Regions from separate parts of the Pseudoalteromonas sp. NZS127 genome, predicted to be linked through region 1. Evidence: predicted binding sites of a transcription regulator. Region 1 holds the regulator's gene; each other region holds the start of a gene.
What was found. Region 1 encodes sigma-54, which starts transcription at its own class of promoters, with help from an activator protein. Its sites were predicted from a motif close to GTTGGCACGNNNNTNGNNT; they were not measured.
Positions count from the first base shown of each region.

Region 1 (7,648 bases):
GCTAAAGCTGCACGGCGAGCCATACCACCTGACAACTCCGACGGCATTAAATCTTTAGCGCCTCGTAAACCCACAGCTTGTAACTTCATTAATACCACTAAACGAATAAGGTCTTCACTTAGCTTAGTGTGCTCTCGAATCGGAAAAGCTATATTATCGAATACCGACATGTCAGTAAATAATGCACCACTTTGAAAAAGCATACTCATTTTGGTACGCGCTTCATATAGGGCTTTACGTGACATTTTTGGAATGCTACTGCCTTCAAATAAAATATCACCAGAGTCAGGCTTTAGTTGACCGCCAATTAAACGCAGCATGGTAGTTTTACCAATGCCGCTTGGCCCCATAATGGCAGTGATTTTACCTTTAGGAACACTAAAACTCATATTTTTATATATGATTCTATCGCCCCTTGAAAAGCAAACATCCTTGACTTCTACTATTGATTGCGACAAGTCGCTCTCCATAACAATATTCACTCGTATTCCTATTTTAAGGCTTTTTCGACCAAGATGGAAAAAACAATTCGTAAGATTTTGTAATGTAATTGCCAAAACAGTTATAAGGCTCGCTCAAACCACCTTAACCTTGGCTTAAACCTTTGCATAGCATACCCTAAATATTTATAAAATAAGTGATTAACCGCTCTCTTCGCCACTGTTTTATTTATACTTTCAGATTGGCTTTTGTTACTATTCGTGCAATATGTATTTTCAATAACTGGTTCAATACAATGGTTACCTCATTTGTTATTTTAATTTTTGGTCTTGCTGGCCTAGTTTGGAGCGCTGACAAGTTCGTTTATGGCGCCGCAGCACTGGCGAAAAACTTTGGTGTGCCTACTTTAATTGTAGGGTTAACCGTTGTTGCAATGGGTTCATCAGCGCCTGAAATGATGGTTTCGGCTTCTGCCGCTTTAGCCGGTAAAACCGATACTGCCATAGGCAATGCCGTTGGCTCAAACATAACCAATATTTTATTAGTACTGGGTATTACCGCTTTATTGCGCCCGTTGTCTGTTTCATCAAGCACCTTAAAACGTGAAATACCTTTGGTATTAATTATTTCGTTAGCTACTTGGTATATTTTTTCAGATAACTATTTTTCATACCCAGAAGCAATTGCCCTACTTATTGGTTTTGTTGTATTTATTTTTGGACTTATTATTATCTCCCTAAGAGCTAAAAATAATAACGATCCATTTGTAAACGAAGCCTGCGATGAAGTACCCGATAACGTTCCCACTAAAAAGGCAGTTTTTTGGCTCATTGTAGGCTTGATATTACTTCCTGTTAGTTCTCACTTTTTAGTTGGCTCAGCTGTCGATATTGCAAAATTCTTTGGCTTAAGTGACTTGGTAATTGGCTTAACTATTATTGCTATTGGCACCAGTTTACCAGAACTGGCAGCGTCTGTTGCAGGTGTGCTTAAAAATGAAGATGACCTAGCACTGGGTAATATTGTGGGCTCAAATATTTTTAATATTTTAGCCGTGTTACCACTTGCCGGTATTATCAATCCATCGATAATCGACCCTTCTATTGCTAATCGTGATGTACTGATTATGATTGCAGCAACCTTGGCACTTATTGTTATGTCATTGAACTTTAGAGGCGCTCAGCGTATCAATAGAGTAGAAGGTGGTTTACTGCTAAGCGCATTTTTGATTTACCAAGGTTACATCTTTAGTCAAATAGGGTAAGAGTTGTCTATGACCAAGCTAAGTTTTATCGAGCAAGGGCTACGTGTTCTTGATATCGAGCGCCAAGCACTTTTTGATATAAAACAATATGTAGATGATAATTTTCATCAGGCATGTCAGCTTATGTATGACTGCAGCGGCCGTATTATAATTATTGGTATGGGTAAGTCGGGGCATATTGGCCATAAAATTGCGGCAACTTTAGCAAGCACTGGTAGCCCTGCTTTTTTTGTGCACCCAGGCGAAGCCAGCCACGGCGATTTGGGCATGATCACTAAAAACGATGTCGTTATGCTTATTTCTAACTCAGGCGAAACCAGTGAAGTACTTAATATTATTCCAGTGTTAAAACGCCTTGGTGCAAAAATTATTTCCATGACAGGAAATACACAATCAACCATGGCCACACTTGCTAACGTGCATGTATGCATTAAAGTAGAAAAAGAAGCCTGCTCATTAGGCTTAGCACCAACAGCCAGTACCACGGCAACACTCGCTATGGGCGATGCAATGGCGGTAGCACTGTTAGAAGCACGCGGATTTACTGCCGATGACTTTGCACTATCGCATCCCGGTGGCAGTTTAGGGAAGCGATTACTGCTCACCTTAAAAGATGTTATGCACAGCGGTGTAAATACGCCTATTATAACTACTTCGCAAACTATTAAAGATGCGCTGATTGAAATGACAGCTAAAGGCTTAGGTATGACCGCCATAGTTGACGATAATCAGCAACTCGCTGGGTTATTTACCGATGGTGATTTACGCCGTATTTTAGAGCAACGCGTTGATATTCATACCACGTCAATAGATGCAGTAATGACTAAATCGTGTACCACGGCAACCCAAGATATGCTTGCTGCGCAAGCGCTTAATATTATGGAACATAAACGCATTAATGGCTTAATTATTATTAATGAGCATAATCAGCCTATTGGGGCACTCAATATGCAAGACCTACTTAAAGCAGGAGTATTATAAATGCAATTTGAAGAACTCTATCAAGCGCTAAGTGATGACGCTAAAGCGCGCGCAAAAAAAGTAAAACTACTTATATGCGATATTGATGGCGTATTTTCTGATGGCCGAATTTATCTTGGCAACCAAGATGAAGAGCTAAAAGCATTTAATACAAAAGATGGCTTTGGTATTAAAGCACTTATTAACAGCGGCTTTGAAGTAGCGGTTATTACCGGCAGGCACTCGCAAATAGTACAACAACGTATGACCAGCTTAACCGTGCAGCATATTTATCAAGGTCAAGAAAACAAGCTTATTGCCTACCAAGAACTTAAAAACAAGCTTAATTTGAGCGATGAGCAAATTGCTTATATTGGTGATGATGGCCCTGATATGCCTGTTATGGAGTTAGTTGGCTTTGCAGTAGCAGTAAATGACGCGCACCCACTAATTAAACGCTTAGCACATTACACTACGCAAATGCCGGGTGGTTTTGGTGCAGTAAGAGAGCTAACCGACTTACTTATGCTTGAAAACAATAAACCATTAACTAGCCAAGGCACCAGTTCATGAATATAGCGCGCATAGTCTTAAGCGTTTTATTCATCACCTGTATGGTTTGGCTTTGGTACCCTTATTTTACTCAGGTAAATACGGTTGCTAAAGCCGACTCAGAAGTAATAGCTAAACCCGATTACACCGCCATTGAGCTAAAACAAACAGCTTTTGACGAAAACGGTGAAATTAGCCATAAAGTAACTGCGGTTAAAACGGAGCTTTACGAGCAGCTAGGATTTACCTTATTCGAAAAACCTACTTTCATATTGTACGACGACAGACAAAAAACGTGGCGTATCAATGCTGATGAAGCAACACTTTACGATGAAAGACAATTAATTTTAGAGGGTAATGTAACTGCCCAAAACTTAATTGATGGCGCAATGATAGACAAAATTACCGCCGACAATATTCAAGTAGATATAATGCTACTCACTATGCGCAGCGAACAGCCCGTTATTATAACTGGACCGAATTTAAAGATCACCGGTAAAGGCCTTGAAGCCAATTTAACAACCGAGGTGATAAAACTAATTAACCATACGCGAACACTATATTATGACCAATAACCTTGCAAAAATACTTATTATTCCATCGCTTATACTTGTATTTAATAGTAATGCGGCAGAGCAAAGTACTTCCCCATTAGCTAATCAAATTTCTATTAGTGCTGACCGCCAAGAAGGCCAACTAAAAGAAAACGTTGGTATTTTTGAGAAAAACGTCGAGATAATTCACGGTAATCGTCGTATCACCGCCGATCGTTTAGAAGTACATAAGCGCGACGAACTTGGCGATAATAAACAACTATTAATTGCCACGGGCAGTCCTGCATATTTTGAAGAAAAGCAAGCAGATGGTACTGTCATGAGCGCCAGCGCTAACGAAGTACGTTACGATGTAGCGAAACGTTTTTTAACCCTAGTAGGAGATGCAAACATTTCTCAAGCTGGGCAAAAAATTACGGCTAAAAGCATCACCTACGATATAGAGCAACAGCTTATAAGTGCTGAAAAAGATGAAAACTCAACTGATCGGGTACACACTATTTTAGTGCCTATAGACGTAAAAAAAGAACAAAAACTCAATAAAGGTCAGCCATGAGTACATTAAAAGCAGAGCTATTAGCAAAAAGCTATAAAGGCCGTGAAGTTGTTAAAAATGTAGGACTTGAAGTAAAAGCTGGCAGCATTGTTGGTTTACTTGGCCCAAATGGCGCAGGTAAAACCACTACCTTTTACATGATTGTAGGCTTAGTTCCTAGCGACAAAGGTAAAATATTAATTGATGATAACGATATTACCTTACTTCCTATGCACAGCCGTGCTCGTTTAGGTATTGGTTATTTACCACAAGAGTCTTCTATTTTTAGAAAGCTCACTGTGTATCAAAATTTAATGGCTATTTTAGAAACGCGTAAGCAACTAAATAAACAAGCCAGGGAAGAAACCCTAAATAGTTTGTTGGACGAATTTAGCCTGCAACATATTCGCGACAGCTTAGGTATGGCACTATCTGGTGGTGAACGTCGCCGCGTAGAAATAGCACGTGCTTTAGCTGCAGATCCTAAATTTATATTGCTTGATGAGCCCTTTGCTGGCGTGGATCCTATTTCAGTACTCGATATTAAAAAAATTATAGAACACCTTAAAAATCGTGGTATTGGCGTACTAATTACCGACCACAATGTAAGGGAAACCCTTGATGTTTGTGAAAAAGCCTACATTGTTTCTCATGGGGAGCTAATTGCATCTGGTACTCCTGAATTTGTATTAAACGATAAAACAGTACGTGATGTTTATTTAGGCGAGCAGTTCAAACTGTAATATTTATGTTATTACTATAAGCATCTGCTAAGATTAATCATATCAATTTATAAGGATTGTTAGAGATAAATGAGGCAATCATTACAGCTGCGCATGGGCCAGCAACTTACAATGACTCCGCAACTGCAACAGGCTATTCGCTTATTGCAGCTTAGTACCTTGGATCTCCAGCAAGAAATACAAGAAGCACTTGATAGCAACCCATTACTTGAAGTTGATGAACAAGATTACACGGAAGAATCAGCAGGTAAAAACGAGCAAAAAGCAGATGACATTACTGTTAGCGCCTCTGCTGACGACACCCCAAGCGAGTATGAGCAAGATAGCGGTGAAGCACTAAATAAAGACACCATAAGCGACGACATGGCCATGGATGTATCATGGGATGAATATATGAGCGCAGCGCCTGCCTCTTCATCAGGGCCAATGCCTGAAGATGAATCTATTTATCAAGGTGCATCAACCGAAACCCTGCATGAATACTTAATGTGGCAATTACAGCTCACCCCTTTTAGCCCTACCGACGAAGCTATTGCCATAGCTATTGTTGAAGCCGTAGATGACTCTGGTATTTTAACCCTCAGTTGCGAAGACCTTTTAGCAAGCTTTAACCAAGAAACTGACGACGAACACGAAGTAGAACTAGATGAAATAGAAGCAGTGCTAAAGCGCATTCAATTATTTGATCCTGTTGGTATTGCAGCTCGCAGCTTGCAAGAATGCTTATGCATTCAATTAAATCAATTTGATAAAGACACCCCTTATATTAACGAAACAAAAATGGTGTTAACTGATCATATCGATTTACTCGCTGCTCGCGACTATCGTACGTTAATGAAAAAAACTAAGCTCAAAGAAGAAGAGCTTAAAGAAATAATGACACTTATTCATACGCTTAATCCTAAGCCTGCGGATACTATTGTCAGAGAAGAGTCTGAATACGTTATACCTGACGTGTCTGTTAAAAAAATAAAAGGCCGCTGGGTGGTAGAGCTAAACCCAGATAGCATGCCAAAAATACGTGTTAACAGCCAATATGCGGCTATGTCTCGTACAGTAAAATCCAGCGGTGACAGCCAATTTATTCGCTCGCACTTACAAGAAGCTAAATGGTTTATTAAAAGCCTAGAAAGTAGAAACGAAACACTCCTGAAAGTAACTAATTGTATTGTTAAGCAGCAACAAGCGTTTTTTGAACATGGCCCAGAAGCCATGAAACCTATGGTATTAAACGATGTTGCCGAAATAGTTGAAATGCACGAGTCGACTATTTCACGGGTCACTACGCAAAAATATATGCACACTCCACGTGGCATTTTTGAGCTTAAGTACTTTTTTTCAAGCCATGTAAGCACCGAAAATGGTGGCGAATGTTCATCAACTGCCATACGTGCCCTGATTAAAAAGTTGATAGCTGCAGAAAACTTAGCCAAACCATTGAGTGATAGCAAGATTGCAGATATATTGGCTGAGCAAGGAATTAAAGTAGCTAGACGGACAATTGCAAAATATCGCGAATCTCTGGCTATTCCCCCGTCGAATCAACGTAAAAGCTTGATTTAAGACGTACAACAAAGAGGAAAATGCTGATGCAACTAAACTTAACTGGTCGTCATGTAGACATTACAGACTCATTAAGAGACTATGTAAATAATAAATTTGCAAAGCTGCAAAGACACTCAGATCACATAACTAATGTGCATGTTATTCTCGATGTAGAAAAATTAAGTCAAAAAGCTGAAGCAACAATTTTTGTAAGTGGCGCTGAGCTATTTGCATCGACCGAACACCAAGATATGTACGCTGCCATTGACTCGTTGATTGACAAACTCGATCGTCAAGTAATTAAACACAAAGAGAAGTTTGCTCGACACTAACACTATGAAATTAAGCTCACTTATATGCCAGGACTGCAGCAAAGCTGTGGTCCTTTTTAATAGTAAAAAAAGAATTTTAGAATTCATCAGTGAACTCGCGCATAAAAAAATGCCGTATTTACCTCAGCAAGATATTCTCACTGCTTTATTGGCAAGAGAAAAGCTAGGTAGTACCGGTATTGGCCGAGGAATAGCAATTCCACATGGCCGTATGAGCGGGGCACAAGAGCCTCTTGCCTTAATTTTAATAAGCGAAACCGCTATTAATTTTGATGCAATTGATAATCGTCCAGTTGATATTTTTGTTGCGCTTATAGTGCCCGATGGCGATAACCAGCAGCACTTGAAAACACTAGCCACAATAGCTGATAAACTAAACGATAAAGAGTTTTGTAAGCAATTGCGTGCGGCAAAGTCTGATGAAGCGTTATACCAAGTTATTTTGGATCAATCCTAGTTACTAATAAAGGGGTGGTAAATGGAATTAATTATTATAAGTGGCCGATCAGGTTCTGGTAAGTCAGTTGCTTTACGTGTTGTAGAAGATTTAGGTTACTATTGTGTAGATAATATTCCGGTAAATTTGCTGCCTTCATTAGTGCGCAGTGTCTCTGATAACTACGATAAAATAGCCGTTAGTATAGACGTGCGTAACCTGCCTAAAGACCAGCAGCAGTTTAACGATATTCTTGAGTACTTACCCGACTTTGCTAAACCAACGT
Region 1 is NZ_JADYWN010000001.1:138,909-146,556, forward strand. It holds gene I6E78_RS00670 (ATP-binding cassette domain-containing protein) at 1-470, opposite strand, end outside; gene I6E78_RS00675 (calcium/sodium antiporter) at 737-1,705, shown strand; gene I6E78_RS00680 (KpsF/GutQ family sugar-phosphate isomerase) at 1,715-2,686, shown strand; gene kdsC (3-deoxy-manno-octulosonate-8-phosphatase KdsC) at 2,687-3,238, shown strand; gene lptC (LPS export ABC transporter periplasmic protein LptC) at 3,235-3,792, shown strand; gene lptA (lipopolysaccharide transport periplasmic protein LptA) at 3,782-4,327, shown strand; gene lptB (LPS export ABC transporter ATP-binding protein) at 4,324-5,049, shown strand; gene I6E78_RS00705 (RNA polymerase factor sigma-54) at 5,119-6,612, shown strand; gene hpf (ribosome hibernation promoting factor) at 6,639-6,926, shown strand; gene ptsN (PTS IIA-like nitrogen regulatory protein PtsN) at 6,931-7,383, shown strand; gene rapZ (RNase adapter RapZ) at 7,405-7,648, shown strand, end outside.

Region 2 (7,648 bases), on a different contig from region 1:
CTAGCAAGGTTAAAAATACGCATTAATGAAAATTCATAATAAACTTTTTTTAATACTATTTAGTTTTACCTTTAGTGTTATTGCAGGGATGGTAATACTTATACAGTGGAGTATAGGGCAAGGCGTTATTGATTTTGTTAATGCAAAAGAGATAAAAGCATTAGAACCACTTACGCTACAACTTGCAAAGCAGTATCAAAAAACGCCCTCGTGGGAGTTAGTTATTGGCGGCGACAAAAACTTTAGAATGCTTATAGAATCGCAACTAGAAAACAGCCAGTTTTTATCTAAGTTACCAAAAAGCCCTGATCCAAGAGGGCGAATGATGCGCCGGCCACCACCATCCGAGCATATTGTTTTAGGCGCGCGCCGACCACCTCCTGAAAATATTGCTCATTATGCTTTGCTTGACGAAAATAAACAGCGAATAGTGGGCAGGTATTTAAGTAATTTAAACTATATGACTACAGCCATTACAGTGAATAATAAAGCGGTTGGTTATTTAGCTGTATCCAAAAGAGATAGCTTAGTTGATGGCTACGAACTTGATTTTTTACAGCAGCAAACAAACTACTTATGGTTTATTGCTTTAGCGGCGGTACTGCTTACATTACTGGTTACCTTTTTATTATCTCGGCATTTAGTTAGCCCAGTAAAACAAATAGCTAACGGTATGCACCGCTTAACGCAAGGCAATTACGAGACTAAGCTGACCCTAGATCGAAAAGACGAACTAGGGCAGTTAAGCGAGGATTTTAATACGCTTGCATTTACGCTCGCCAAAGACGAGCAAGTACGTAAACGCTGGCTTGCCAATATTTCTCATGAGCTTAGAACGCCAATGAGCATTTTGCTTGGTGAGCTTGAAGCTATGCTACTTGGCATACGCGAGCCAAATGCAAAAAATATAAACTCGGCCAACGACGAAGCCCTGCATTTAAAGCGCTTAATAGACGATTTGCATATGCTCAATAGCGCAGAGTTAGGGGGCATGCATTACACTATGCAAGCTACTGATATGGCATTGTTATTAAATACTATTGAGCAAAAATATCAGGTTATACTTGAGCAACATAATATAAAGCTCTACCTATTAAATGCTGCAAAAAATATAACCGTTCAAGCAGATAAAACACGCCTTTTACAGTTATTCGATAATATTTTAATGAACGCAGTGCATTACGCACAATGCTCTACTATTTCATTAACGGCGAGTAATATAAGTATTAAAGGGCAAATGTATTTACAGCTTATTATTGAAGATAATGGCGTGGGGGTTGAGCCATCGCATTTATCGCACTTATTTGAGTATTTATACCGAGTAGATAGTTCGCGAAATCGCCAAGAGGGCGGTTCGGGTTTGGGGTTATCTATTTGTCAGCACATAGTTAAAGGTCATAAAGGCGAGATTAAAGCTGAAAAATCTAGTTTAGGCGGTCTTGCTATCATTATTAAATTACCCTTATTTAAAGCTTAGAGGACACTATGCAAGAGCAAATACTGATTGTAGAAGATGAGGTTAAGCTGGCTAACTTAATAAGCGATTTTTTAACAAGCCATCATTACATAACGCATCAAATACATCATGGTAATGAAGTACTACCTTGGCTTGAAATTAACAAGCCTAGTGTGATTTTGCTCGACATAATGCTACCTGGTCAAAGCGGAATTGAATTGTGTAAAGCAATTAGGCAGTTCTCTAATGTGCCTATCATTATGGTGTCGGCAAAGGTAGAGGAGATTGACCGATTACTTGGGCTTGAATTAGGAGCCGATGATTATATTTGTAAGCCTTTTAGTTATGCGGAGCTGGTGGCGCGTGTTAAAGCTATTTTAAGGCGCTTGAATAACGTTGAGCCAAAAACCAATGTTATGCAACTTGATGAAAGCACCTACAGTGTAAAATACAAAGCAGCAAGTATTGAGCTTACCAATGTTGAGTTTCAGTTATTTAAGCCCTTGTTTAACAACCCTAACCGTATTTATTCGCGCGATAGCTTAATGGATACTATGTACGCCGATCAACGTATTGTGAGCCAGCGTACTATTGATAGTCATATAAAAAAATTGCGTAAAAAGCTGGACGAATTAACCAAAACCGACAGCGTTATTCAATCGGTTTATGGTGTTGGTTATCGCTTTGTAAATCCACAGCAGTGTAATTAACAACAAAATGTTTGATTAATTAGCATAATACGATGCGTTAACGTAAGTAATTAATAACCACTTTAGCTTTTTACTCGCATTGGCATTTTGCTATCATTTTAAATTTATGCATTAGCGATATACATTATTTTGACTTCCTCATTATTTGCACATTATTTGCATTTTTACAGCGTAATCTTTTGTTATTAATTAAGCAAAAGGTTACGAGCATGAAACACTTATCATCACTTACAATTATTACACTATTGTCGGTTGCTTTTTCAGTAAATGTTGCAGCAAGAGGCAGTGATAGCAAACCACCTAAACCTGATTTTTCAAGCATGGATACCAATGGCGATGGCGTAATTAGCTATGCAGAGTTTAGCGCTAAAAAACCACCACACGGCGAAGACGCACAAACAATTTTTGACGAAATAGATTCAGATGGTAATGGCGAAATTAGTGAGCAAGAAGTAAATGATCATAAACCACCTCGTCGTAAGCGTTGAAAGGATACTGTAATGATTAATAATATTAGCAGTAATTCTGCAAGCCTGGTGCTGCAACAAAGTAGCCAAACCGCAAAGTTAACAACAGCACAAAGTGACTTTGTAAAACAAACACTCGCTGAATTCGATGCCGAAAATTTAACGGCAGAAAACGCGCTAAGTATTCAAGCTGCACTTAAAGAGCAAGGTATAGCGCCAACAAAAGAGTTGGCTGAGCTAATGGGCGAGTTGGAGTTTGACGCTAAAAGCATAGGTGATGATGCTCGACCTGAAGGTCAGCGCCCGCCACCACCGCCTAAAAATTCAATTGAGCAAGTAAATACTAAAGATGTAGTTAGTTATTTAGATGAGTTGTTAGCGCAGTATTCAAGCCAGTTAAATGACGAAGATAAAAGTTCTATTTTATCGGCGGTTCAAGAAAAGTTTGCTTTATCACAAGGTGATTCGATACTGAGTGTTAAAGCGTAATTATAAATAAGGCAACACCTAAACTAAAAAATCAGCTATTACAGCTGATTTTTTAGTTTATCAATAACAGCAAGGTTAAAAGTCACTACTACTGTGGCGCTCTGCTAGTTGCTCTTCTTCAGGTCCCCATGTGCGGTTAACGCGACGACCACGTTTTACGCCAGGGCGTTTTGAAACCTGTTTAGCCCAACGTACAACATGAGTGTATGAGGCAACATCTAAAAATTCAGCTGCATCATAAATGTCGCCAAGCACTAAAGAGCCATACCAAGGCCAAATTGCGATATCGGCAATTGAGTACTCAGCTCCTGCCATGTATTCGTTTGCACTTAAATGGCGGTTTAGCACGTCAAGCTGGCGCTTGGTTTCCATGGTGAAACGATCAATAGGATATTGCATTTTAGTGGGTGCATAACTATAAAAGTGGCCAAAGCCACCACCTAAGTACGGCGCTGAGCCCATTTGCCAAAATAGCCAGTTACGACATTCAGTTTTAGCTTTTAAATCTTTAGGTATAAGCACATCAAACTTTTCTGCTAGGTATTGCAGTATAGAGCCCGATTCAAAAATACGCGTTGGCGGCGTGGTTGAATGATCCATTAACGCTGGAATTTTTGAATTTGGATTAATATCAACAAAGTCAGAACCAAACTGATCACCATCACCTATGCTGATTAAATATGCGTCGTATTCTGCATCGGTTAAGCCCAGCTCTAACAGCTCTTCAAACATAATAGCGGCTTTTTGACCATTTGGTGTAGCAAGCGAATAAAGCTGAAATGCGTGCTCGCCAATAGGTAAGGTTTTGTCATGAGTTGCGCCGGCAATGGGGCGATTAATACTGGCAAATTTACCGCCACTCTCACTGTCCCATGTCCAAACTTTGGGTGGGGTGTATTGATTTTGATCACTCATAAAAATAACCTCTGTTTAAATGAAATACATATAAAAAAATATATGTATTAATAAATGTGGCCATTAAAATAAATTAAAGGCGAATTTTTTGACTTTTAAGTTTGTCGGATTTTGCTAATTTATAGCCTAAAAACAATCCGCTCAATGCTCCAAATAAGTGGCTTTCAAACGAAATATGCAAGCGCTGTGGTAGTACACCCCAAACAAATCCGCTGTAAAGTAGGGCAACGACAACAGCAATAACAATGGATTTAAATGAACGTCTAATTACGCCATAGCAAAGTATAAAACCCCACAACCCATATATAACGCCACTTAAACCAACATGAATATTACTACGACCAAATGCCCATACTAAAAAACCACCTACTAATGCGGTAAAAATAAATACGTTATAAAAACGCTTAACGCTGTATTGGCAAATCAACCAACTTAAAACCATAAAAGGCAGCATGTTACTGGCAAAGTGCCACCAACTGCCATGTAAAAATGGCGCGCTCAGTATGCCAATTAAGCCATTAATGCTGCGCGGATAAATGCCAAAACCATTAAGATTAATGCCAGGTAAGCTATTAATTAGCTGTAAAACAAAGCAAATTGTAACAATACTAAAAATAGCGAAGCGTTTGCTTGTTAGTAATGACCGTGTGGTTGGCTTGGTTGCCATATAATCGTCCTAGTTGAGCTTAATAGTTGCCAGTATAGGAATTGTATTTGCTAATGCAAAGCAATTAAAAAAGCACAGCATTAAATGCTGTGCTTTTTACTTATAAATCGTTATTAACCTAGTTTGGTTAGTAGCTTTTTAGCAGCAAGTTCTGAGCTTGCTGGGTTTTGACCGGTAATTACTAGGCCATCTTCGAGTACAAGTACACCCCAGTCATCCGTTTTTTGATAGTCGCCGCCTTTTTTAATCAGTTCGTCTTCTACTAAAAACGGCACTATGTCGGTAAGTTGTACTGCCGCTTCTTCACTGTTAGTAAAACCAGTTACTTTTTTACCAGCAACAAGTGCATTACCATCGGCATCTTTAGTATTCAAAAATACGGCACTGGCATGACAAACAGCCGCTACTGGCTTTTGCTCTTTAATAAAGCTTTCAATAAGTGCAATAGAGTCGGTGTTTTCTACTAAGTCCCATAGTGGGCCGTGGCCGCCTGGGTAAAATACCGCGTCAAAATCTGTCGAATTTACTTCACTAAGCACTTTGGTATTGGCCATTAATGCTTGTGCGGCGCTGTCTGCGTCGTAGCGTTTAGTTGCATCAGTTTGAAAATCAGCAAGAGTACTTGTAGGGTCTATCGGGGGCTGGCCGCCATTTGGCGATGCAAGAGTGACTTCAACGCCTGCATCTCTAAATGCGTAATAAGGGGCTGCGAATTCTTCTACCCAAAAACCTGTCTTTTCACCTGTGTTGCCCAATTCTGCATGTGAGGTTAAAACCATAAGTATTTTTTTAGCCATTAGAATATTCCTTTTGATGATTTAAATTAGTTAACTTTGCTACCAACTACTATATGCACTAATAATGCTTTAAACAACGATGATAAATTTAACTTTATTGATTCAATAATTGATACAATAATGCAGTGGATTTAGGAGATGTTATGAAAGTGTCGTTTGAGCAGTTAAAAAGTATGGTGGTGTTTGCACAAATTGTAGAGCAGGGTAGTTTAACCGCTGCGGCTAAGCATTTAGGTTTAACGCGTGCGGTGGCAAGTTACCATTTAAAAAAATTAGAAACCCAACTTGAAATTACCCTACTAAATCGCTCAACACGCACTATGGCATTAACAGAGGCGGGAGTGGCGTATTACGAGCGCTGCAGAATAATTACTGAGCAAGCCAATGCGGCAAATCAACAAATAGAAAATATAAAAAGTGAGCCTCAGGGGCTGCTCAAAATTAGTTGTCCGGTAAATGTAGGGATGCAATTAATAGTGCCTGCTATTAATAGCTTTAAACGCCAATACCCCAAAATTAACATAGACCTACAACTTAGCGATGATGTAGTTGATATTATAAAGCATGGTTTTGATTTTGCCATTCGTGGGGTGGCGCTAAGCGACTCTAATTTACAAGCAACGAAACTCACAACAATGAGTACCTGTATTTGTGGCTCGCCAGATTACTTTGCTCATTTTGGCAAACCTAAAAACCCTGTTGAGTTAGCTAAGCATCAATGGGTGGTGTATCAATTGGGCAGTAAAACGTTAACCCTTTCAAAAGAAGGTAAAAAACACGACATTACAATGCAAGGTGGTTTAAGTACCAATAACGCTGCTGCCCGTACTGCTTTTGTTGAAGCCGGGCATGGCATAGGCCGTATTCCGCTGTACGATGCGTGGCCTAAAGTGCAAGCAGGGTTGCTAGAAATTATATTAGACGATTACAAAAGCAAAGATATTGAGCTTTATGGGGTGTTTCCGCCAGGCGCAGCAGGCTCTAAAAAATTGCGGCTATTTATAGATTATTTAAAAGCCTACTTTGTAAAACAACATACTGCTTTAGGCATGCTAAAAAATATTTAACATGCACGCTGGTTAAAAGATTTATTATCCAGCGTTTGGATTAATTTAAACATCTAATTTATAAAGTGCGGTTAAATAATGCCACAGCTTGTTGATACATACTTATTGCAAGCGCTGCGTCGTATCGCTCACCTTCGTCGCGCATAAAGGCATGTTGTGCGTTTACTTCTTGCCATTGGTAATTTATACCCGTATTAACGCATTGCTGATAAATTTTAGTGCGGCCTTCTTGCGGCACATGTGGATCTTGTTTACCCCATACAAAGTGAATTTCGCCTTGTACATCAGCCATACGTTCAAATGAGTTATTACCTGGTTTTGCCGGTAATGTATTACTGTGAATATCGGTTGCGTATAAACAAAATGCAGCTTTAATTTCAGGGTTTAATGCGGCTCTATATGCTAAATGCCCACCAATACATACACCCATTACACCAAGCGTACCTGTGCAATAGTTTTGTTGTTTTACAAAGTCGATCATGGCTTGGGTGTCGCTATCGTGATGCTCTAAAGGTTTAGCCCATTTGTCGGCATTACCTTTGTCTTTACCTGCGTCGTCGTAAGCGAGCACAGTGCCAATAGGATTTAACTCATGAAATACTTCAGGTACTAATACTACAAAGCCATGGCTTGCTAAAATAGCGGCGCTGCGGGCAATAGGGGCGGTTTGCTGAAAAATTTCAGAGTAAAAAATAAGTGCAGGAAACAACCCTTGCGCCTGAGGGCGGTATATAGTGGTTCGCATCAACCCTGTAGGGGTAGGCAAGTCGGCGTTATGTTGTTCGATGATCATAATTGCGCTCAGTTATATAAATTTATATGGTAACTGAGCGCGATAAAATATACGACTAGTTAAAGACTAGCAGGCATTTTATTGCAACTTGCGTAGTAGCTTACGGTTGCTGGCCAGTCGGAAAATATAGCCATTACGCCAACATCTTGCGCAAGTACATCAACTACTTTCATCATGTCGCCATCGTTATTTATTACATCAGCAATTGATTGATAATAATAGCCACCACCTTGGTTAAGTGGACCTGAGCGCTCAAGGCTCCATGCAATAAGCTCTAAGCCTGCAGC
Region 2 is NZ_JADYWN010000004.1:25,267-32,914, forward strand. It holds gene I6E78_RS05115 (hypothetical protein) at 1-26, shown strand, start outside; gene I6E78_RS05120 (ATP-binding protein) at 26-1,477, shown strand; gene I6E78_RS05125 (response regulator) at 1,486-2,166, shown strand; gene I6E78_RS05130 (EF-hand domain-containing protein) at 2,376-2,654, shown strand; gene I6E78_RS05135 (hypothetical protein) at 2,667-3,122, shown strand; gene yghU (glutathione-dependent disulfide-bond oxidoreductase) at 3,198-4,037, opposite strand; gene I6E78_RS05145 (rhomboid family intramembrane serine protease) at 4,111-4,704, opposite strand; gene I6E78_RS05150 (type 1 glutamine amidotransferase domain-containing protein) at 4,818-5,501, opposite strand; gene I6E78_RS05155 (LysR family transcriptional regulator) at 5,645-6,568, shown strand; gene I6E78_RS05160 (dienelactone hydrolase family protein) at 6,627-7,361, opposite strand; gene I6E78_RS05165 (glycerophosphodiester phosphodiesterase family protein) at 7,421-7,648, opposite strand, start outside.
Region 2: a site for sigma-54 is predicted at 2,310-2,328, ahead of I6E78_RS05130 (EF-hand domain-containing protein). Genes of this name have one in related genera too.

Region 3 (7,648 bases), 100 kb from region 1:
TGACTACTTTAGAGAGTAAAGCGGCTAATGTTGCTAACTTAAATGTGCCACAAATGTTGCTTAGCTTTATTCCAGAAAACCCATTTGCCGATTTAAGTAATACACGTTCAACCTCTATTATTGCCGTCGTTATTTTTGGCGTGTTAATAGGCATTGCAGCACGTAAAGTAATGCTAGAGCGCAGCGAACTTACAGCGCCTATTCGTACTGGTGTAAACGCTTTACAAGCCACTGTAATGAGCTTAGTTAAAATGGTTATAGCTTTAACGCCTTACGGTGTTGCAGGATTAATGGCGAATGTAGTCGCAAACTCAAGTGGTAACGACATTCTTAATTTATTGGCGTTTATTATCGCCTCTTATGTCGCTATTTTATTAATGTTTGTTGTGCACGGCATACTGTTAAGCCTAGTTGGGGTTAGTCCAAAACATTATTTTACTAAGATTTGGCCAGTAATGACCTTTGCTTTTAGTTCGCGCAGTTCAGCGGCATCAATTCCAATGAACATAGATACACAAGTAAACCAACTTAAAGTTCCCCCAGCTATTGCTAATTTATCAGCCTCTTTTGGTGCTACGATTGGACAAAATGGCTGTGCAGGTATTTACCCTGCAATGCTAGCAATGATGGTTGCACCTAGTGTGGGAATAGACCCGATGACTTTTGAGTTTATTCTACCCTTAATAGGTATTGTAGTGATTAGCTCTTTTGGCATTGCCGGTGTAGGCGGCGGCGCAACTTTTGCTGCGCTAGTGGTATTACCAACAATGGGATTACCCATAGAAATTGTTGCGTTACTTATATCAATAGAACCATTAATTGATATGGCACGTACTGCGCTTAATGTGTCAGGCTCTATTACTTCAGGTGTGATCACCAGTAAAATAATGAAAACGCCACAGTAAGACTAATTAATAATTAAGCCCAGCTTTGCTGGGCTTTTTATACTGCGCTACAGTTATATATAAAACCCGCAAAACAGCCCATAATCAACCACTTCTCTGCTCATCTAGCATGCTCAAAACCCTACCAACAAGCATTTTAGTTATGTAAACATATGTAAAGCTTTGTGTAATTACAGCCGCTATCAGTTGCTATTCAGTTTCAGGCTCTAATATCGGTTATGTATAAAAAACATAAGCGAGACATTACTATGAAACAAATAACTGTGAAACTAACACCTATAAAGCTAAACACTATTAACTTAACTGTTTTGTTAGCAGTGTTTTTAACACTTACTATGCTCTCAAGTAACGCCTTTGCAAATCCGCAAAATGTACATAACAAACACCATAAACCAGGTAAAGTGATACGTCATATTCCTAGTAATAGTGTATCGGTACGTTTTAATGGTGCAGTATTTAATACCCATAATGGCACTTACTATCGTAAACACAGCAGAGGCTATCGAGAGGTAATGCCACCAAGAGGTTTACATATTAGATCACTGCCTAGATACCACTCACGTTTAAGGCATCGCAATAACACTTATTATACCTATCAAAATGTATATTATATTGCCGAAAATAACGGCTACACAGTAGTAGATACGCCTAAAATACAGGTTAACCGAGCAATCAAAGTAAATAACAGCAACAATTATAAGCTTGGGCTGTTTTACGACTCGCTACCAACGGCAGCAAAGCCCGTAACTATTAGCTCGGTGCAGTACTTTAAATATGATGACATTTATTTTTTACCGCAAGTTAGTGATGATGTAATTAAATATCTCGCTGTTAAACTCAATTAATACTGTCTTTATCTGTCGCAAATAAAAACCTAAATAAGGGCATAGCATTTTATCTTGCTATCAAGCTACTTCGCTCCTATAGTCAGCAGATTATAGGCCTTTATTTTGAACAAACTTGTTATGAAAACTAGCACTCCAGCTCGTGATTTTGGTGAACTATTAGGTTACGCACCTGGTAATGTTGCTGTTTACTCGTCTGACTATGACTCTGCCGACGAAAGCATTTACCCTAACCGCAGTGCCTATCGCAGTTATTTAGATGGCATTTATATGGGTTATAAATGGCAGTGCGTTGAATTTGCTAGGCGCTGGATGTATCTCAATCATGGTTATATTTTTGATGACATAGCCATGGCTTACGATATTTTTGAGCTACGCTCAGTACGTGAAGTTAACAGCCAAAATAGACTTCCCTTACAAGCATTTAAAAATGGCGCAAAGCATCACCCTCAAGTTGGTAGTTTACTTATTTGGGAAGAAGGTGGTGAGTTTGAAGAAACCGGCCATGTTGCCATTGTAGTAGAAGTTCACCCTGATAAAATTCGTCTTGCTGAGCAAAATGTTGGCCATCAAACATGGCCACAAGGTCAAAATTGGTGCCGCGAGCTTAAAGCTAAAATAACCAAAGATGGCGACTATTGGATTGAATGCTCTTATAACGATGCAACTATTTTAGGCTGGATGACCCAAACTGATCAAATTGAACACGCAGAACCTACCACTGAAATAAACACCGATTTATTTACAATCAAATCTAATTACATTGCCGATACAGGCCAAGCTGCAAAGTCATGGTTAAATATTGCTAATGATGACGAAGCCGCCTATGTAGACATGATGCAAGGCCACAAGCTTACCTCCAATGCAGAGGATCAACATAGCTACTTTACTATTTCACACACAACCCAACAAGTCATTGAGCACGCCACTAATGAGCTGCATGGCTTATTTATGCATGCCACCGATTATGTGTTACAGCACCCTGAGCTATTAAAAAAGTTTAATTTACCTGAAGTAGTACTCAATAAAATTCGTCAATCGTGGGATAACCGCTTAAATCAATTGATCACCAGTCGCTTTGACTTTGCACTAACCCCCGCAGGCTTAAAAGTGTATGAATACAACTGCGACTCCGCTTCGTGTTATATGGAAAGCGGTAAAGTTCAGGGTAAATGGGCAAAGCACTTTGGGGTTAAAACGGGTATTGATGCAGGCCAAGATTTATTTAAAGACTTAGTAAAAGCGTGGCGAAAAAGTGAAGTAAAAGGTTTAGTTCATATTCTTCAAGATGACGAGCCAGAAGAGCATTACCACGCTTTATTTATGAAAGAAACAATTGCGGCAGCAGGTTTTGAGTGCAAAATTATTATTGGTTTAAATACTCTGTCTTGGGATGCCTTTGGCAATATTATTGATGCCGATGGCAATAAACTTAATTATGTATGGAAAACCTGGTCGTGGGAAACTGCACTTGAGCAAATTCGTGAAGAATGCGAGGCTGATCAAGCTCAAAATCATAATTTTGAGCCGCAATGGCAAGCAGGAGCAACCCCGCGGTTGGCTGATGTATTATTGCGTAAAAATGTCATGGTTTTTGAACCACTATGGACACTGATCCCCAGTAATAAAGCAATCTTACCGGTGCTGTGGAGTTTATTTCCTAATCATAAATATTTGCTCAATACCGCGTTTGAGCTCAGTGATGAATTATTACAAACCGGCTATGTAGTAAAACCCATTGTTGGCCGCTGCGGAGCAAATATTCAACTAGTCGATCAGCAACAACAAACCATTGAGGAAACCGCCGGACACTTTGCATCCCAAGAGCAAATATATCAGCAATTATTTGCGCTACCAAAAGTAGACGATTACTTTGTACAAATATGCAGTTTTACCACAGCAGGAAAATATTCTGGTGCGGGTGTGCGAGTCGATAAAAGCATGATTATTAATGGCAATAGTGACTGTATGGCACTGCGGATTGAATAACTCGTCAAATTAATAAACAATACTTTGCGGGCTTAGTTTTAGGGCTTAGCATTAAATATAATAGCTAAGCCCTTTAGCTATTATATTTATTACACTGTGCATAATTTACAAAAAAGTGCATAGTTTTCAAATATGTAATATTTAACATCATTCTTCCCCTCATATTGAAAACCCTATCTGATTGTATATAAACAACTTTATTTAAAATCCCTTCTCGGCATGGTGATTGCTTTAAATAAAGTAAAGTATGTTCATATAGTAATTAATGGGCAAAATAATTAAGTAGGAGAAATTATGAGTAATAGTAACAAAACAGCTAAATTTACCGCTCCAGGTATGAGTAACGATTCAGCAGAAAAAACTATCTCTACACTCGACAATCGTATGGTTGCGCTAATTGACTTACAACTTACCCTTAAACATATTCACTGGAACGTAGTTGGCCCTAATTTTATTGGCGTGCATGAAATGCTAGACCCACAAGTTGCGGTTGTACGCGAAATGACAGACACCATTGCTGAGCGCATCGCAACGCTAGGTGGAGTACCTGTTGGTACGCCAAAATCAATTGTTGATCGCCGTACATGGGACGAGTACTCAATTGGTAAAGCCCTCGTTACCGAGCATTTAAGTGCACTCGATAATGTATATAGCGGTATTAATAGCGATCATCGTAAAGCCATAGATACGCTTGCTGATCTTGATCCGGTTTCTGAGGATATGATCACCAGCCAACTAGCCGAGCTAGAGCAATTTCAATGGTTTATTCGTGCTCACCTTGAATCATCAACAGGTGAACTACAAAAGTAGGTGCACTATTATAACTGGCATACATAGCTAAATATTTATTGTTAGTTAATAATTTAAAATTAAGAAAAGCCCGCATTATTAATAATGCGGGCTTTTTAAGTGCTAATAACTTACTAAAATAATAACCTACTAAAATAATTGCACATCATACATAGCAAAGTATCTGCATTTTGCTCTTAAAAAGTTTACCCCCAAGTAGCCATTAAATATTGTCACGCTCAGCAAATGCATAAAAAAGAACTTCCCCCGATTAACCCCTCGTACATCTGCATTTAAATTTTATACTATTATTACCAGTCGATATTTTATTTATATTAGCAATCAAATTGGTTAACCAACTAAGTTTTAAACTTAAAATAAAAACTACAAAGCCATTACCAGTAAGTAATTTACATTTCTTATTTTAAATAAACGCCTCATACACCCTCAGTAAGTTAATTTCTTTTTATCGCCTTGGTACTTATCAGCACTTTCTTATCTAAAACAATGAATTTTTTATAGGTTAAAACCCCAATCTTCCCAAATAAGTAAGGTTAAACTCACCCTGCTTTTAAAAATTATAATTAACAAATAGCAATAACAAACCTATATACCAACATTAAATTAAACTTTTTAACTGCGATTACAAAATAAATTAAAAACATAACTTGTTAAATTTGTTAAATATTAAACAAAAAGAAACCAAAATTGTAATACCAAATTCACATTACTGGTAAACAAAGCTTGAAATTAAAACTTAATTGGACTAATTTTAACCACACTTTACGCATTACCAAAAAAAGTAAAACACTGAAAAATTGGTAAACCAAAGCGCATCATCAACACACAATTACCCAAACGGGAGAGATACATGAAGCTTAATCGAATTACTTCCTCACTAATCAATAAACAACATAAAAGTAATCCTGCACTTATTAGCGCGGCCGCACTTATTTTAATGACATCATCTACTTTAGCTGCACAAGAGTCTGAAAACACCTCAGCCACAGCAGATAAAAACATAGAGGTTATTGAAGTAAAAGGAATTCTTAACAGTATGAAAGCAGCTGCAATGCTTAAACGTACTGACGGTCGTATTGTTGATGCTGTTGTTGCTGAAGACATTGGTAAATTACCAGACAATAATATTGCCGAAGCCCTGCAACGTATTACTGGTGTATCTATTAATTCTGACTTTGGTGTGGGTGATAGTGTTTCGATTCGTGGTTTACCGCAAAACCGGGTTGAATTAAATGGTCGCTCTACTATTGGCGATTCTCGTGATGGCATTAGCCTTCAAGATTTTCCATCAAGTTTCTTAAAAACAGTAGAAGTTGTTAAGTCGCCAACTGCCGATATGATTGAAGGCGCACTTGGTGGTACGGTTAGTTTAAGAACGGTTCGCCCATTAGAATTAGATAAACTAACAGCGGCCATGTCATTAGATGCAGAATATGCAGATAAAACCGAAAACGTAGCGCCTATTTTCAGTGGATCTGTTGGTAATAATTGGGATTTTGATGAAATGGGCACGTTTGGTGCCATTGCTATGTTTTCATATCAAGATCGCGAAATTCGCCAAGACGAAACGTCTAGCCGCGTAAAACCTCAAGACATAGTAATTAACGCTCAAGAAGGAAACACACCAAGCGGTAACGCCATCGTCAGAGATGAGCACAGTATTGAGCAATATGTAGAAAAACGTGAACGTACTGCTGTAAATTTGTCACTTCAGTGGGCACCACACTCGGGTAATGGCATGGTATACCTTGATTTAAGTGGTACTAAGCGCTCTGGTGAGCAAGCTGGTAACTCTATTTTAGGTGTAGCAGGTTCACTATCAACAGATGCAAACACCACACAAGACGCTAACGGCGTAAATAACTATACGTTAACTAACGAATTTGGTATTCCTAAAACATACAGTGATTTTCGTGATACTGACTCGTTTTCAAATGCACTTGGTGCAGAATGGAACCTTACCGATAGCATCAAAATTTCTGGTGAAGTTGCTGTTGCATCCTCTGAAAGCATAAGACCAGACTCAGAGTTTACATTGCGTCCAATCGAAAAATCGACGTTTGAAGCCAGTGGCGGGGTTGATTTAGTAAACCATTTATATGATGGCGCATTTTCACAAGACGGTAATCGCTTACCAAGCATTATACACTCAGATCCAACTGCATTTACTAATCCACAAAACTTAGCATTAAGAACATTCAAAAGCGAAGATAGAAAAACCAATAATGATGAAACAGCGGTTCGTTTTGATATTGAAATGTTTGAGCCGTTAAGCAGTGCAAACTGGATCTCTAAAGTAAAAGCAGGTGTTCGCGCTACTAAACGCGATTACGAATATGAACAATACAAAGTAGAAATTAAAGATATTTATAAAAACGCTATTAACGACTCAGATGGGTCATTAGCAACTTTATGGGCCGATGATTATAACGCCCTATTCCCTGGCAGTTTTACAACTATGAGCCACGATAACTCTTTTAATCAACTGGGTCACTCTGGTCAAAACGATCTTTTAACATTCCTTACTTATAATGGCTTATCTAACCCAAGTAATACGTATGCTCAATTACAGCAACTATTAGCAGGCACTAATTTAGCGTCTACTGGGAGCTTACACGACAATCAAGAGTTTCAAGAAAGCGCATACAAAAATGTAGTTGAAGACACCGCTGCAATTTATATATCGGCTTATTTAGATTTTGATAGCGTTACAGCCATTGTGGGCGCTCGTTATGTAACAACAGATCTTGAGTCAAGTGTTTACCAAAACGGTATAAAAGTGACGGGTGAAAATGATTACACCGACTTTTTACCTAGCTTAAACGTGACATATAACTATTCAGACGAAACACTATTTCGCTTTGCTGCGGCAAAAGTTATGCGCAGAGCCGACTTTAGCGAGCTAAGCCCTGCATTTGACGTAAATAACGACCGAACCGGTGCAACTCAAGGAGCTATTGATTTAGAACCATACCGCGCAACCCAATACGACTTATCTGTAGAGCATTACTTTGACGAAGGTAACGTATTGTCTTTTGCACTATTTTATAAAGATGTTAAGTCATTTTTAAGCAACGAAAGCACGTGTGTTGCCTCATC
Region 3 is NZ_JADYWN010000001.1:36,020-43,667, forward strand. It holds gene I6E78_RS00200 (L-cystine transporter) at 1-905, shown strand, start outside; gene I6E78_RS00205 (DUF6515 family protein) at 1,154-1,750, shown strand; gene gss (bifunctional glutathionylspermidine amidase/synthase) at 1,871-3,739, shown strand; gene dps (DNA starvation/stationary phase protection protein Dps) at 4,034-4,549, shown strand; gene I6E78_RS00220 (TonB-dependent receptor) at 5,400-7,648, shown strand, end outside.
Region 3: a site for sigma-54 is predicted at 3,953-3,971, ahead of dps (DNA starvation/stationary phase protection protein Dps). Genes of this name have one in related genera too.

Region 4 (7,648 bases), on a different contig from region 1:
GCATCTACATTAGTAGGTAAGCAGGCGCTTTTAGAGTCTGACACGTTAGATTTAAATGAAGCAGGTGATGCACGAGGCTCAGTTGTTGCCGAAAAGCCAGTTGAAAGCTTAAAGCTTAGAATTGAAGATGAGTCTGGGCAGTTAGTTAGAACTATAGATTTAGGCTCGCAACCAGCAGGTGCAGTGCGTTTTGCATGGGATGGTAAAAATGAAGCTGGTGAGCGTCTACCCCCTGGTGAATATAAAATTAAAGCCGAAGGGAGTACTAATGGTGAGTTTTCGAGCCTGCCAATTGCTACCTTTAAAAATATTGAGAGTGTTAATATTAATGGTGCAAATGGCATCATTATTAACACTAAAGAAGGTGCGGTTAGGCTGACTGATGTTGCAGAAATCGCGTAAAAGATTCATTAGCCAGCGGGCTAAAAATTAAATAGTTTAGAGGTCAATTATGAGCTTCAATATTGCATTATCCGGCCTTGCTGCCGCACAAAAAGATTTAAACGTTACGGCAAATAATATAGCCAACGTAAATACTACGGGTTTTAAAGAGTCGCGCGCAGAATTTGCTGACGTGTATGCATCGTCGGTATTTAGTTCGGGTAAAACAAAAAATGGTGACGGCGTGCAAACGACTATGGTTGCACAACAATTTCACCAAGGATCATTACAGTTTACCAATAACTCGTTAGATTTAGCGATTACCGGTGAAGGTTACTTTGCAACTAGCCAAGACCTAGGCGCGCAAGATTTTACCTACACACGTGCCGGCGCATTTAAGTTAAACAAAGACAACTTTGTGGTAGATGCAAATGGCAGCTTTTTACAAGGTTTTCCGGTTGACCCTTCAACAGGTGATACTACATCAGTGAGTTTAAGTACTTCATCGGCTTTACAAATACCTGACTCGTCAGGATCGCCGCGTGCTACTTCAAGCGTGTATAGCTCGTTTAATTTAGACTCACGATCAATTGCACCTACAATTGCGTTTAACCCTACCGAAAGTGCAACTTATAATTCATCAACCTCAACAACCGTGTATGACTCACTCGGTGAGCCACATGTATTGCAGCTGTTTTTTGTAAAAAGCGACCCTGCAGTACCCGGTAATGAAAACCAATGGAACGTGCATTCAACACTTGATGGTAAATCTTTTGGTGCCGATGGTGTTGAGCAAACAGCAGCTCCGTACAGCCCAATGACTACTTTTAAGTTTGACTCAAGTGGTTTACCGGAAAGTACAATTATTAATGGTACAGAAACAGCAAACTTAAGTAACACTTTTAATCCATTGTCTATAACTGCTGGAGGCGGTGGCACAGCGGGGCTTTCTGATTTATTAACCAATGGCGCTACCTTCCCAGCGCCTGTTGAAATTAACTGGCGTGATGAAACCGGTACAGCTAATAAAATACCTACTCAATACGCAAGTCGCTTTGAAGTAAAAGCACTTGAGCAAGACGGTGCAACGGTTGGCCGTTTAGCGGGTATTGATATTGGTGCCGATGGTAAAGTTGTGGCTTCGTACAGTAATGGCGACTCTACATTTTTAGGCCAAGTGGCTATGGTACGTTTTTCAAACTCACAAGGTTTACAACAAGTGGGCAGCACAGGTTGGAAAGCGAGTATAGCGTCAGGCGAGCCTATTGCCGGTGAACCAGGCTCTGGCACGTTAGGTAATATCAACTCATCAGCGCTTGAGCAATCAAACGTAAACTTAACTAACGAACTAGTTGATTTAATTAGCGCACAGCGTAATTTCCAAGCAAACTCGCGAGCGCTGGAAGTTAACTCAACAATTCAGCAAAGTATTCTACAAATTAGATAAAGCACAATTTATTAATTTGAATATTCAAGGCTGCTTAATTGCAGCCTTTTTATTTTGGGCAACTAGCTTGCCGCCGCACACTAAGTACGAAAAAGCATATTTCCCTTCTTTTTATTGTTTTCTTATGCGTATTTACACTCCTTCAAAATAACAGTTTTTAGTATTAAATTTAATCTGGCGCATATATTGCATTTGTTCTTACAGAGATTTTTAAGTGAGTCGATGTTATGGATAAAATGGTCTACATTGCCGCGTCTGGCGCTAAGCAAAGCTTAATGGGGCTTGCCCTTAAAGCCAATAATTTGGCGAACGCAAATACCACAGGTTTTAAAGCCGACTTTGCCCAAGCTCGATCAATGCAAGCATTTGGTGAAGGTTTGCCATCGCGGGTGTTTTCTATGGAAGAGCGCCCAGGTTCAAACATGACATCGGGTGGCATACAGCAAACCGGTCGCGAGCTCGACATTGCCATGAGCGATAATGCCTGGCTAAGTGTACAAGACGCCTCCGGCAACGAAGCTTATACAAAAGTAGGTACGCTTAACATTACCGCCGAAGGCATGTTAGTCACCAGCGGTGGTCGTCAAGTAATTGGCGAAGGCGGCCCTATTATTTTGCCAGTCCCGATTGAAAAAATAGAATTTAGTAAAGACGGTGCCATACAAGTACGCCCACAAGGCGCGCCGGCTAACTTTTTAGAAGAGGTTGATCGTTTAAAAGTGGTTGAGGCAGATAACTCAACACTTGAAAAAGGTAACGATGGTTTATTTAGACCAAAACCAAATCAAACGGTTGAAACCTCAGCTAACGTACAAGTGATAAGCGGCGCATTAGAAATGTCGAACGTTAATCCGGTACACGAAATGGTCGATATGATCAGCCATCAACGCCAATTTGAATTACAAGTAAAGCTAATGAAAACAGCAGAAGAAATAGATCAATCGCAAGATCAGCTGTTGCGCATAGTTTAACTTTAAAATGAGGACACGATTATGAATCCAGCATTGTGGATCAGTAAAACAGGGCTTGACGCCCAACAAACCGACATTTCGGTTATTTCAAATAACTTAGCCAACGCCAGTACGGTTGGTTATAAAAAAAGCCGCGCCGTTTTTGAAGATTTACTTTACCAAAACATTAATCAGCCAGGCGGTCGCTCATCGCAAGATACCGAAATGCCATCAGGTTTAATGCTAGGTGCTGGTGCCAAAGTGGTAGCCAACCAAAAAAACTTTTCGCAAGGTAATATGCTAACCACTGAAAACTCACTAGATTGGATGATATCAGGTCCGGGGTTTTTTGAGGTGTTGCAGCCAGATGGCAATATTGCTTATTCGCGCAATGGTCAATTTACTACCGATGGCGAAGGGCGAGTTGTAACCTCGGGTGCCGGTTATGTAGTTCAGCCTGAAATGAACGTACCCGACGACGCGCAATCAATAACTGTATCGCAAGACGGTGAAGTGTCTGTACGAGTTGCAGGGCAGGCCGATAACGTGGTTATTGGACAAATTACCATTAGTGACTTTATTAATCCGTCGGGCCTTGAGCCTATAGGGCAAAACCTTTACACCGAAACTGCGGTAAGTGGCGCGCCGGTGCAGGGTAACCCTGGGGTTGATGGGCTAGGCACTATTATTCAAGGCTCACTAGAAACGTCAAACGTAAACGTAACCGAAGAGTTGGTAAACCTAATAGAAACCCAACGTGTTTACGAAATGAACTCAAAAGTAATTTCGGCAGTTGATGAAATGATGAGCTACATCAATCAGCAATTATAATATTTTAGAGGTTATTATGCGCAATATTATATTATTTGCAGCGGGTACTTTATTGTTAAGTGGCTGTGTGTCTACACAAAATAGTGACGTAGTACAAGACGATCCTTACTATGCACCCATGTACCCAGAACCCAATGTTGAACCGGCAGTTGCTAATGGCTCACTGTTTAATACGTATTTATCGAACGACTTATACGCCGATAAAAAAGCACTGCGTACCGGCGATATAATTACGGTTAAATTGCAAGAGTCTACGCAAGCCTCTAAAGCGGCAAAAACAGAAACCGATAAGCAGTCAGACGCAAAACTCGACCCCGTTATTGGTTTAGGCGGATTACCGGTAAATATTGGCGGCGACAGCATTCAATTTGGTATTGGCAGCGACGCGTCATTTAAAGGCGACTCAAAATCAAATCAGTCAAATAGTTTAGCCGGTGATATATCGGTAAACGTAATGCGTGTTTTACCTAATGGTAATTTAGTTATTCGCGGCGAAAAATGGCTAACGTTAAACTCGGGCGAAGAATTTATTCGTTTAGAGGGATTAGTAAGGCCAGAAGATGTAACTGCAGACAATACCGTACAGTCAAATAGAATTGCTAATGCACGAATTCAATATTCGGGCAAAGGGCAAACTCAAGAAGCGCAAAGTGCCGGTTGGCTAACACGCTTTTTTAGTAGCTCACTTTTTCCTTTTTAGAGGACATTCATTATGAATGTATTTAAAGTTCTTTGTTTAATGGTGTTACTTGGCTGGCAACTTCCTGCCATGGCCGAGCGCATTAAAGATGTGTCTATGGTTGAGGGCGTACGCTCAAACCAATTAGTAGGCTATGGCCTAGTTGTTGGCTTACCTGGTACGGGCGAGAAGCAAAGCCGATTTACCGAGCAAAGCTTTAAAGGCATGTTAAACAGCTTTGGCATTACGCTACCGGCAAGCTTAAAACCAAAAATTAAAAACGTGGCTGCGGTTGCAGTGCATGCTGAGCTACCGCCTTTTAGAAAGCCCGGGCAAACTATAGATATTACCGTATCATCTATTGGTAGTGCAGGTAGTTTACGTGGTGGTACTTTACTACAAACCTTTTTAAAAGGGGTCGACGGCAACGTATACGCTATTGGTCAAGGTAGTTTAATTGTAGGTGGTTTAGGCGCAGAAGGGCTTGATGGCAGTAAAGTCGTTATAAACACGCCAACAGTGGGGCGTATTCCAAATGGCGCAACCGTTGAGCGTGCAGTTAAAAGCCCATTTATGCAAAACGACTATATTACTTTTAACTTAAATCGCCCAGACTTTACTACCGCCAAGCGATTAGAAAAAACCATAAACGATTTAGTAGGCCCAAATAGCGCCCAAGCACTCGATGCAGCGTCTATTAGAGTTATTGCCCCAAGAGACGCCTCGCAGCGCGTGTCTTACTTATCAACGCTCGAAAACCTAGAGTTTACCCCAGCAGATACAGCGGCAAAAATTATCGTTAACTCGCGTACCGGTACTATTGTTATTGGTAAAAATGTAAAGCTGCAACCAGCTGCTATTACTCACGGTGGCTTAACAGTAACGATTGCAGAGCAGCTAAACGTATCGCAGCCTAATGCTTTTAGCGATGGCGATACCGTTGTTACCCAGCAAAGTATTATAGATATAAAACAAGACGACTCACGGGCATTTGTATTTAACCCCGGAGTGAGCCTAGATGACCTAGTACGCGCTATAAACGAAGTAGGCGCCGCACCTGGCGATTTAATGGCAATACTAGAAGCCCTAAAAGAAGCCGGCGCAATAAACGGCCAGCTAGTTGTAATTTAAAACAACGTAATGCTATCGGTGGTCAGTTTTAAAAGCTGGTAACCGATGGCATCTTGCTTAACACCTTCCCCTCTGGCTCAATTTTTGCATTGCTTTATACATTATTCATTATTGTGTCAAAAAGCTGATGGAAACAAATCACCTCGATAAGCAAAACTTTTTTGATTTAGGTAACTTAAACGCTTTGCGTAAAGACGCCCTAAACAGTGGCGACGCGTCTAGTGATGCCTCAAAAGCGGCTCTCAAAAAAGCAGCGGCACAATTTGAAGCCATATTTACGCAAATGCTGCTTAAAAGCATGCGCAAAGCCAGCGAAGCCTTCGAAGACAAAGAAAGCCCATTAAATTCAAGTAGCGTAAAGTTTTTTGAAGAAATGCACGATCAGCAACTTTCATCAGAGCTCTCGTCTAATGGCTCATTAGGGCTTGCCGACTTAATAGTGCAGCAACTTTCTCCTACGGCAAAAAATTACACCCCAGCTTCAGTACTCAGAACCAGTAACGATCTTTTAAGCGATCAGCGTGCTGGCATAGAGTTGCCGCAGCAACAGCGTAAAAAAGCCGTAACCGAGCCTGTAGATAAAAACGCTATGAATACCGAAAAGCCAGAAGTAGCTAAGCCAAACTTTGAAACGGCCGAAGAGTTTGTAAGTTCGGTATGGGAGCATGCTAAAACAGCGGCTAAAAAAATTGGTTTAAACCCAGCCGTTATGGTGGCTCAAGCAGCACTTGAAACCGGTTGGGGTAAGCATATTATTAATAAAAGCGACGGTAACAGCTCAAATAACTTATTTAATATTAAGTCAGATAAAAGCTGGCAGGGCGAAAAAGCCAACAAAGTAACCTTAGAGTTTGAACAAGGTGCTGCAGTTAAAAAACAAGCCAGTTTTAGAGCTTACGACTCAATAAAAGACAGCGTAAACGACTTTGTTGATTTTTTAACTCAAAACCCACGCTATCAACAAGCATTACAAAATACCGGCAAACCGGCAGCGTTTTTAGACTCATTACAACAAGCCGGTTATGCAACAGACCCAAATTATGCGGATAAAATAAAGCGCGTACTTAACAGTAGCGAGCTAAAAAATATTGCAACAAACGTGATCCGCCAAGGAGTAAAGTAACATGTCGTTTAATTTATTAAACATTGCTAATTCAGGAATAAGAGCAAACACTGATCTGTTGCAAACAACCAGTAAAAATATTGCCAATGTAAATACCGACGGGTATGTGCGCGAGCGTACAGAGCATGGCACCATGATCGGCAATCAAGTTGGCAAAGGTAATACCTACAGGTTACTTAATGAATTTGCACAAAAACAATTAAACCGAGACACCTCAAATAAAACGTTTTTTGATCAGTTTGTAAGTGAAGCAAACCGGGTCGATACGTTATTTTCGCAAGAAGCGAATAGCTTATCAACAGGTATAAACTCGTTATTTAATAACGTGCAAGAAGCGCTTAATCAGCCATCGTCAACGGTTGCACGTTCGTTAGTAATGACTAACGCCGATAGCTTAATAAGCCAAATGGATAGGTTGTCGGGAATAGTGCTGGATCAAAAAAATGTTGTAAATGAACAGCTCGAAATATTCTCCGATGAAGCCAATACCTTAATTCAAAAAATAGGATCGTTAAACCAACAAATTGCTGGTGTTAATGGTACTAACAACGCATCAGCTGCAAGCGGCACATATAACGAGCGCGATAAAGCGATTCGCGATTTATCAGAGTTAATCGACATTGAAACGCTTGACGGCCCTAATGGTGAAAAGCTCGTTTTTATGGGCAGCGGTGAAGCCGTTGTAATGCAAAACGGCTCGTTTAACTTGTTTTCGATGCGCGGCGACCCGGATCCAAACTTTAAAGAACTGCGCTTAGATGTAAATGGCGGCAAAGCTGTGCCGCTTGAAGTTGATGCCAGTAAATTAAAAGGCAAAATAGGTGGTTTACTTGCCTTCAGAGACGATATTTTAGTACCTGCGCAAAATCAAATAGGCCAAATGGGTTTAGCGTTAGCAGATGCATTTAACCAGCAAAACCGTTTGGGAATGGATGCTAACGGTAAATTGGGCGGCGATATATTCAATATACCTACGGCAAAAGGGTTTGCCTATCAAGCTAACACCGGCGGTGCGGGTGTTAGTGCAACAGTAGAACCCGGTAAAGGTAGTAATTTACCAGCCAGTGATTTTATTGTGACTTATACCGCAAACCCAAACGAAGTGA
Region 4 is NZ_JADYWN010000002.1:342,066-349,713, reverse strand. It holds gene I6E78_RS03530 (flagellar hook assembly protein FlgD) at 1-402, shown strand, start outside; gene flgE (flagellar hook protein FlgE) at 452-1,828, shown strand; gene flgF (flagellar basal-body rod protein FlgF) at 2,056-2,799, shown strand; gene flgG (flagellar basal-body rod protein FlgG) at 2,821-3,609, shown strand; gene flgH (flagellar basal body L-ring protein FlgH) at 3,626-4,309, shown strand; gene I6E78_RS03505 (flagellar basal body P-ring protein FlgI) at 4,322-5,419, shown strand; gene flgJ (flagellar assembly peptidoglycan hydrolase FlgJ) at 5,547-6,542, shown strand; gene flgK (flagellar hook-associated protein FlgK) at 6,544-7,648, shown strand, end outside.
Region 4: a site for sigma-54 is predicted at 2,002-2,020, ahead of flgF (flagellar basal-body rod protein FlgF). Genes of this name have one in related genera too.